DNA from 2 places in the Salinicola sp. CR57 genome. Region 1 is predicted to be linked to the other one. Evidence: predicted binding sites of a transcription regulator. Region 1 holds the regulator's gene; the other holds the start of a gene.
What was found. The regulator LexA, encoded in region 1, represses DNA repair genes until DNA is damaged. The targets are predictions, from matches to a motif close to TACTGTNTANNTANACAGTA.
Positions count from the first base shown of each region.

Region 2: the regulator LexA is predicted to act here: its motif matches at 2,819-2,838, upstream of recA (recombinase RecA).

Region 1 is NZ_PZJL01000006.1:149,264-153,826, reverse strand. It holds gene DOM56_RS10770 (hypoxanthine-guanine phosphoribosyltransferase) at 1-67, opposite strand, end outside; gene nagZ (beta-N-acetylhexosaminidase) at 146-1,162, opposite strand; gene DOM56_RS10760 (TetR/AcrR family transcriptional regulator) at 1,249-1,917, opposite strand; gene lexA (transcriptional repressor LexA) at 2,210-2,857, shown strand; gene dinB (DNA polymerase IV) at 2,875-3,942, shown strand; gene purU (formyltetrahydrofolate deformylase) at 3,960-4,563, opposite strand, start outside.
Region 2 is NZ_PZJL01000005.1:35,154-39,716, forward strand. It holds gene mutS (DNA mismatch repair protein MutS) at 1-1,584, opposite strand, end outside; gene DOM56_RS06765 (hypothetical protein) at 1,803-1,988, shown strand; gene DOM56_RS06770 (CinA family protein) at 2,193-2,732, shown strand; gene recA (recombinase RecA) at 2,902-3,966, shown strand; gene DOM56_RS06780 (regulatory protein RecX) at 4,159-4,533, shown strand.

The sequences.
Region 1 (4,563 bases):
GGCAATCGGCGTTGTCCATCACTTCCTGCATCGAGCTCAGGGCATCGATCGAGGGGGGTTGATTCATCGTCTACGGTTCACCATGGAAAGAGCGACGGCCAGGGTCATCACCGACCGTCGCGGGAAAACAGGGGGACTCTACCCGTCATTCGGACTCGTTGAGCGATTCAAGACGGGCGTGGGTGCGCCGCCAGCGGGAGATCGCGGTGAGCGACGCCAGCGTGGGACGGGCGCGGGCGTAACGCAGCTTGGCGACACGCTGGGTCTGGCGGCCCTCACAGGCCGCGACGATCTCGCGTGCCGCTGCGGGAGCATTGCAGATGACAGCCATGTCGCAACCGGCCCCCCAGGCCGCTTCGGCCCGCTCGCTGGGTGACCCGGCCGCGTGCGCCGCCGCCATGGTCAGATCATCCGAGAAGATGGCGCCCTTGAAACCGAGCTCTTCGCGCAGCATACCAAGCCAGCTGGGAGAGAACCCGGCGGGCCGATCGTCGAACGCGGAGTAGATGACGTGAGCCGGCATGATGCCGTCCAGCTTGGTGGCGAGCCTGGCGAAAGGAACCAGGTCGTGCTCGCGCAGCTCCGCCAAGGAGCGCGGATCCTCGGCAACCCCGAAATGAGAATCCTGCCGCGCTCCCCCGTGGCCGGGGAAGTGCTTGCCGACCGCGACCATGCCCGCCTCGTGGAGCCCCTCGATGAAGGCGCCCGCCAGCACGGCGACCACCTCCGGGTCCGGCGAGAAACTTCGCGACCCGATGGCGGGCGACTGATCGTCGTCGAGATCGAGCACAGGCGCGAAACTCAGATCGAATCCGCAAGCGGCCATCTCCATGCCCAGCAGCCAGCCGGCGTCCTGGGTCAGGGTCAATGCCGACTCGGGGAACTCCACGAAGTGGTGGCCCAGTACCGCCATGGGCGGTATCTGCGTCACGCCCTCCTTCAAGCGCTGCACCCGACCACCTTCCTGGTCGATCGCAACCAGGATGTCGGGTCGACACTCGCGAATCTGGCCGATCAACGCCTGGGTCGTGGCGACGTCCGGGGTGTTTCTGGCAAACAGCAGGACACCACCGACCTCCGCTCGCGAGATCAACTGGCGCTCTTCGTCACGTAACCGGGTGCCTTCGACATCCAGCATGACCGGGCCGAGAGGTTGAGTCATAGCTAACACCTGAGACCATTGAGCGCCCGATTCTAGACGACAGCGGGTTCCCATGACAGAGGCCGAGGGTGCCAGGAGTCATCCTCTCACTCGACAGCCGAACCGACCTTCTCCAGGGACGCAGGCAGCGGCGCCTGCATGCCGGCCACCACGACCGGACGAAGATGGCGGATCAGCTCCCTGACCGACATGTGTTCCTGATACTCGCTGTCGGCGATATCCCTCAGCGCATCCAGTCCAGATAGGGTGAAGATCACGGTGCCCAGCATGAAATGGAGCCGCCAGAATCGCTCGGCATCCGGCAGGTCCGGCGTCGCCAGTCGCAGGCAGCGGACGAAACGGTGGAACGTCTCCCCGTAGTGCTCCTGGATATAGCGCCGCAGATGACCCTGGGCCTGCGTATAGGCCAACCCCAGTAGCTTCATGAAGACCTTGAGGCTATTGCGTTCGGCGGGCACATCCAGAACGCTGGTGGCAAGCTGCTCCAGCAGCACCTCGAGCGGCACGCCCTCCTTTCGGTAGCGCGCCTCCAGTCCATCCAGCGCCAGATTCAGCCGCTCCGAGAACGGATCGAGATAGCGGGCAAACACGGCCTGGATCAACGCTTTCTTGGAGCCAAAATGATAATTCACCGCCGCCAGATTGACCTTGGCCCGAGTCGTGATGTTGCGCAGCGAGGTTTCAGCGAACCCCTTTTCGGCAAAAAGGACCTCCGCCGTATCGAGAATACGAGTAACGGTGTCGGGTCGGGCCATGTCATACCTCGTGCCTGAGAACAACGACTTAGAACGATTATGATTCTAATCATTCCCACACAAGCCACACAATCGAGCATTTCGTCGGACCTGGGGCCCCGAGTCTCCGAGTCGGGGCGCGAAAGGCTTCCCTCATCGCGAATGACTGGATACAATTCCAGCCTGTATGCATGAACACGCCTGGCCGCGGACCGGACGCCACTCCATCCGATCCATGTCCAGTTGGATAACGCCTGGCGATCCAAGCAGGCTCCAGATCGCCTGATTGACCCTCAAGGCCCGGGAGAGACCGATGGCGCGACCGCTCACCGCACGACAGCAGAACGTCTATGATTTCATCGTCAAGACGATGGGCGAATTCGGCTACCCGCCGACACGAGCCGAAATCGCCCGCGCGCTGGGGTTCCGCTCCCCCAACGCCGCCGAGGAGCACCTGCGCGCGCTGGACCGCAAGGGCGTCATCCGCATGATACCTGGCACTTCCCGCGGGATCCGATTGCCCGCCAGCGGGCAGGAAGCCGAACCTGCCGAAGCCGCCATCGAGGGCTTGCCGGTGATCGGCAGCGTCGCTGCGGGCAGCCCGATTCTGGCCACCGAACACATCGACCGATACTGCCCCCTGCCGGCCGACTATTTCACGCCCAGCGCCGACTACCTGCTCCGGGTTCGCGGACTGTCGATGAAGGATGCCGGAATCTTCGACGGTGACCTGCTCGCCGTTCACCGCACCCAGGAGATTCGCAACGGCCAGATCGTCGTGGCAAGGCTGGAGGACGACGTCACCGTCAAGCGCTTCCAGCGCCAGGGCAGCCGGGTCACGCTCATCGCCGAGAACGCGGATTTCGAACCCATCGTGATCGATCTGAAGCATCAGCACCTTGAGATCGAGGGACTCGGCGTCGGCGTCATTCGCGGTGGCAACGGTAGCGGCCTTCACTGAGGCTATCGCCCGGCGCCATGCGCAAGATTCTGCATGCCGACTGCGACTGCTTCTACGCGGCCGTGGAGATGCGCGACGACCCGTCGCTCGCGAATACGCCGCTGGCGATCGGCGGAAGTGCCGAGCGACGGGGAGTGATCGCTACCTGCAACTACCCGGCGCGGCAATTCGGCGTGCACTCCGCCATGCCCACGGCGCGGGCGCTGCGTCTGTGTCCCGAGTTGAAGCTGCTGCCGCCCGACTTCAACAAGTATCGGGAAGTATCGCAACAGATCCAGGCGATCTTTCACGAACTGACACCGCTGGTCGAGCCGCTCTCTCTCGATGAAGCCTACCTTGACGTGACCGAGGTCACCCGATTCCGGGGCAGCGCCACCTGGATGGCTCGTTGGCTCAAGGACGAAGCCCTGGCGAGAACAGGCATCGTCATCTCGGTCGGCGTCGCCCCCAACAAGTTCCTTGCCAAGATCGCCAGCGACTGGGACAAACCGGACGGCCTGTTTGTGATCCCACCGACGGAGATGGAGTCGTTCATTACCGACTTGCCGGTCAGGAAACTCCATGGCGTTGGGCCGGCGACGGCGACCAAGCTCGATACCCTGGGGATCGCCAGTTGTGCCGATCTCCGGGCCCAGCCGATGGACAAGCTGCTGGATCAGTTCGGCAAGTTCGGACGCCGTCTGCACGAATTGGCGCACGGCATCGACGACCGTCCGGTCAACGTCTCGCGTGAACGCAAATCCGTCAGCGTCGAGACCACCTATGACCGCGACCTGCCCCACCTCAGTGACTGTCACGGGGCGCTCGAGCCCCTGATCGAGAAACTCCACGATCGCATCGCCCGCCATGGCGACCCCGCCATTGCCAAGCAGTTCGTCAAGGTACGCTTCGACGACTTCTCAAGCACCACGCAGGAAACGGGGGCTCGCGGCATCATCGACGCGCGCTTCCATGAGCTGCTGGAAAGCGCATGGCGACGAGGCGAGCGCCCGGTCAGGCTGCTGGGTGTCGGCGTGCGGCTGGTGCCGGAGCAGGAGCAGCGCCAGCTGGGCCTGTTCGACGGCGACCAGCCGGCGACGCCTTGAACGTCAGGTGGCGCGGATCAGGAGAACACCACCGTCTTGTTGCCGTGAATGAGCACGCGATCCTGTAGATGCCAGCGCAATCCACGCGCGAGCACGGCCTTTTCCACATCGCGCCCCAGACGCACCAGGTCCTGGGGTGTATGGCAATGCGACACGCGCTGGATGTCCTGTTCGATGATCGGCCCCGCGTCGAGCTCCTCGGTGACGTAGTGGCAGCTGGCACCGATCAGTTTGACGCCACGCTCGAAAGCTTGGTGGTAAGGCTTGGCCCCGGCGAACGACGGCAGGAAGCTGTGGTGGATATTGATGACTCGCCCGGCATACCGCTGGCAGAGATCGGGTGGCAGAATCTGCATGTATCGCGCCAGTACCACGCTGTCGGCTTCGGCCGCCGTGATCAGACGCTCGGTCTGGGCAAAGGCCGACGCCTTGTCACCGGGCTCAACCGGAACGTGATGGAATGGAATTCCGTACCAGGCCACCATGGCGCGCAGATCGTCATGGTTGGAGATCACGCACGGGATATCGCACTCGAGCTCCCCGGCCGACCAGCGATAGAGCAGATCGGCCAGGCAGTGCGACTCCTTGGAAACCATGATCACCAGCCGCTGGCGTCGGTCG
Region 2 (4,563 bases), on a different contig from region 1:
CCGCGCCAGCGCACGCGACTTGGCCGACAGCGCCTTGTCCTCGAACTCCTTGAGCTCGGGGATGATGAAGCGCTCGGCGTTCTTCAGCGTCTGGCGACGGATGTAGTCCGCCGGCACCTCGCGGGCCTGGGCGCGCGGGATCTCGATGTAGTAGCCGTGAACCCGGTTGTAGCCGACCTTGAGGCCGGACAGGCCGGTGCGTTCGCGCTCACGAAGCTCGAGCTGGACCAGGTAGTCGCCGGCATGCTCGGCCAGGCCGCGATACTCGTCGAGTTCGGCATCGAAACCTTCGCGGATGACCCCGCCATCCCGGATCACCACCGGCGGGTTGTCGATCAGTGCCTGGGTCAGGGTGGCGGCCAGTTCGGGATAGGGGTGGATATGGCGGGCGAGGTCGTCCAGTGCGCTTTCGCCCTCGATACGCTCGAGGTCGGCCTGCAGTGTCGGCAGCACGTTGAGCGCGTCGCGCAGGCGGGCCAGATCTCGGGGCCGGGCGCTGCGCAGTGCCACCCGGGCCAGTATCCGCTCGACATCGCCAACCTCTTTGAGTGGCTCGCGGATCAGCAGGTACTGGTCGGCGTCGAGCAGCAGTTGTACCGCTGCCTGTCGGGCACCGATCTGATGCCGGTCACGCAGTGGCCGATTGAGCCAGCGCTTGAGCAGACGCGACCCCATCGGCGTGACGGTCGTGTCGAGCACGCTGGCCAGGGTGTTGTCGCCGCTGCCGCCGAGGTTGATGTCGATCTCGAGATTACGGCGGCTGGCGGCATCGATCACCACCGATTCGTCACGGCTCTCGACGCTCAGCGCGGTGACGTGAGGCAACCGGGAACGCTGAGTGTCCCTGGCGTAGTCGACCAGCACTCCGGCGGCGACCAGCGCGGTTTCGAGGTGGGTGCAGCCGAAGCCCCTGAGATCCGCGACCTCGAACTGGTCGCACAGCAGGCGATTGGCCGTTTCCAGGTCGAAATGCCAGTCGTTCTGACGTTTCAGGCCGCGCCGCTCCGTCAGCGACGGCGGGAGGTCGAGGCTTTCGGCGATCAGCAGTTCTGCGGGCTGCAGGCGATGAATCTCGGCCAGCATGTCGGCCTCGCCATCGATCTCGAGCACGCTGAAGCGGCCGCTGGAAAGTTCCAGCCAGGCAATGCCCCAGCGTTCGCCGGTGCGATGGAGGGCGACCAGCAGGTTGTCACGGCTGGCATCGAGCAGCGCTTCGTCGAGCAGCGTTCCCGGTGTGACGATGCGCACGACGCGGCGTTCCACCGGACCCTTGGCCGTGCTCGGATCACCGACCTGCTCGCAGATGGCCACCGACTGACCGGACTTGACCAGGCGCGCCAGGTAGGACTCGACGCTATGGTAGGGAATACCCGCCATGGGGATCGGCTTGCCGGCCGACTGGCCACGGGCCGTCAGCGTGATGTCGAGCAGTTGCGAGGCCCGCTTGGCGTCGTCGTAGAAAAGCTCGTAGAAATCGCCCATCCGGTAGAAGAGCAGTACATCCGGGTGCTCGCGCTTGATCTTGAGGTACTGCGCCATCATCGGCGTATGCTGGGTGCTCTTGCTGGAGGCCGCGTCCTGCATGGTGTCTCGGAAACTCCGTCGATTCTTGGGACACAGAGGGGCATCGGAATGCCGGGTCGTACCGAAAGGGGCAAGGTTACCACGCGGTGGCTGGGTCCGGCACCGCGCGAGGCGGCGGTCGCCTTAGAGGGGATCATGCATCAGGTGTAGTGATTTCAGCCTGAGTGCCCGTCGATAACTCGTTACAGTGTGTGAAATCGGCACTTGAGGACTCACATATGGCCCGGTTGGTGCTCAACCACCTCAGCGATTCCACGTATCGTCTGTTGGCTATCGAAGCCAACAAGCGTAACGTGAATCTCAGCGAACTGGCCGTCGTGCTGCTGGAGATCGCCGTCGCCGAACTGGCGGCGCGTCATCCGGCGATGATCCCCCCGGATCGGGATCCCCGCGAGCCGGACTGAACCGCCTCCCGCCGCTGCCTTGCTCCATCAGGGCGTGATCGACCCTTCGCGATACCAGACATCCTCACAGCACTCCTGCAACCATTGCACGACCCACGATTCTCCGCATACTGAATGGCGGTCGGTTTACCGTTGGTGCTCGGTCGCCGCTTTCCGGGGAGTGAAAGCCAGCGAGTGGAACGAGCCCTGAAAGAGGAAGTTGCCATGACGAACGCGTCGATACCGCGCCAAGATGCCGAACTGGATGCCGAGGCGCTCTCCCGACGCCTGGGGGAGGCCTGTCTGGCCCAGGACATCCGGCTGACCACGGCGGAATCCTGTACCGGCGGCGGCGTGGCCAGCGCCATCACGGCGATCGCCGGCAGCTCCGCCTATTTCGAGACCGGTTACGTGACCTATGCCAACGCGGCCAAGCGGCGCCTGCTGGGAGTGTCCCAGGCCACCTTGGAGACCCATGGCGCGGTCAGCGAGCAGACCGTCAGGGAGATGGTCATCGGCGCCTGCCGCGACAGCGGGGCCGATCTCGGTGTCTCGGTCAGCGGCGTCGCCGGCCCGGCAGGGGGCAGCCCGGACAAGCCCGTGGGTACGGTGTGGTTCGCCTGGGGCAACCAGCACCATCAGCGGGTGGAGCGTCATCACCTGCCGGGCGATCGTCGGCAGGTCCGGGAGGCGGCGGTTGCCGTGGCGCTGTCGGGGCTGGTCGAGTCGGTGACGGAAGGTCGGCCCGGCGGGCCTCGGCGATGACAGGGTCGTCGACGTCCGACGCTTCGCGACGGCAGGATTGAAAATCTTCGGCGGGGGATAGGCGAGAGCGCTTTTTTTCGCCATACTACTGTCTAACCATACAGTACGTGAGCCGAGCGCCGTGATCGGCGCTGCCCCGCCTCACTTCGTGCATCCATAGGAGACGTTCATGGCACAGGACGAAAACCGCAGCAAGGCACTCAATGCGGCACTGTCGCAGATCGATCGTCAATTCGGCAAAGGCACCGTGATGCGCTTGGGCGACACCCCGCGTACCGCGATCCCGGTGGTGTCGACAGGGTCTCTGGGCCTGGATATCGCGCTGGGTGTGGGCGGGTTGCCCTATGGTCGTGTGGTCGAGATCTTCGGTCCGGAGTCCTCGGGCAAGACGACCCTGACGCTGTCGGTGATCGCCCAGGCCCAGAAGGACGGCAAGACCTGCGCCTTCGTCGATGCCGAGCACGCCCTCGACCCGAGCTACGCCGAAAAACTGGGAGTCGATCTCGACGAGCTGCTGGTCTCCCAGCCCGATACCGGCGAGCAGGCTCTCGAGATCTGCGACATGCTGGTACGCTCCGGTGGCGTCGACGTCATCATCATCGATTCCGTGGCGGCGCTGACGCCGCGGGCGGAGATCGAAGGGGAGATGGGCGATTCCCACGTCGGCCTCCAGGCGCGCCTGATGTCCCAGGCACTGCGCAAGATCACCGGCAACATCAAGAACGCCAACTGCATGGTGGTGTTCATCAACCAGATTCGCATGAAGATCGGCGTGATGTTCGGCAGCCCCGAGACCACGACCGGGGGCAACGCGCTGAAGTTCTACTCCAGCGTGCGCCTCGACATTCGCCGCATCGGTTCGGTCAAGCAGGGCGACGAGGTCACCGGCAACGAAACCCGGGTCAAGGTGGTGAAGAACAAGGTGGCGCCGCCGTTCCGCCAGTCCGAGTTCCAGATCCTGTATGGCAAGGGTATCTACCATGCCGGTGAGGTGATCGATCTTGGCGTGCAGTGCAACCTGGTCGACAAGGCGGGGGCCTGGTACAGCTACAAGGGCAGCAAGATCGGCCAGGGTAAGGCCAACGCCGCCCAGTATCTCGAGGAGCATCCTGAGGTGATGACCGAGATCGAGACGCAGATCCGGGCCCAGCTGCTCGCGGTGCCGGCGACCAAGGAGAAGGAGCCCGAAGCGGCTGTCGCCGAGGGCGATGATGCCGGTGATACGCTGCTGTAAGCCGCTATCGATGGAGGCGGGGGATTGATGGCTGAGCGCAACGGCGCCCTCTGTCATGAGGAGACCTCTCGTGATGAGGTCTCTCGTGATGAGGTCTCTCGTGACGAAGCCCTCCGGGAGGTCTCTCCCAGAGACGTTGCCATTCGGTTCCTGGCTCGGCGCGAATATGCTCGTGCCGAGCTGGAGACGCGAATGAGCGCGAAGGGCCTGGACAGCGCGGATATTCGACAGGCGCTGGACGACCTGGCGAGGGAGGGGCTTCAATCCGATGCCAGATTCGCCGAGGTTTTCGTCCGCTCCCGCATCGCGCGTGGCCAGGGGCCCGTCAAGATTCGAGTCGATATGGCACAGCGGGGGATCGATGAGTCGCTGATGGCGTTGGCTTTCGAGAGCGAGGCCCCAGACTGGAAGGAGCTGGCGAGTCAGGCCCTCGCCAAGCGCTTCGACTCACCGGGCTCGACGCCCAGGGATCGCGCCAAGAGAGAGCGTTTCCTGGCGGGGCGGGGCTTCGAGTTCGAACAGGTTCGCCATGCCATCAGACACGCCTGGCCAGAAGGCACTCGCTGACACCCCAGCGTCAATTCCATATCAACCCGA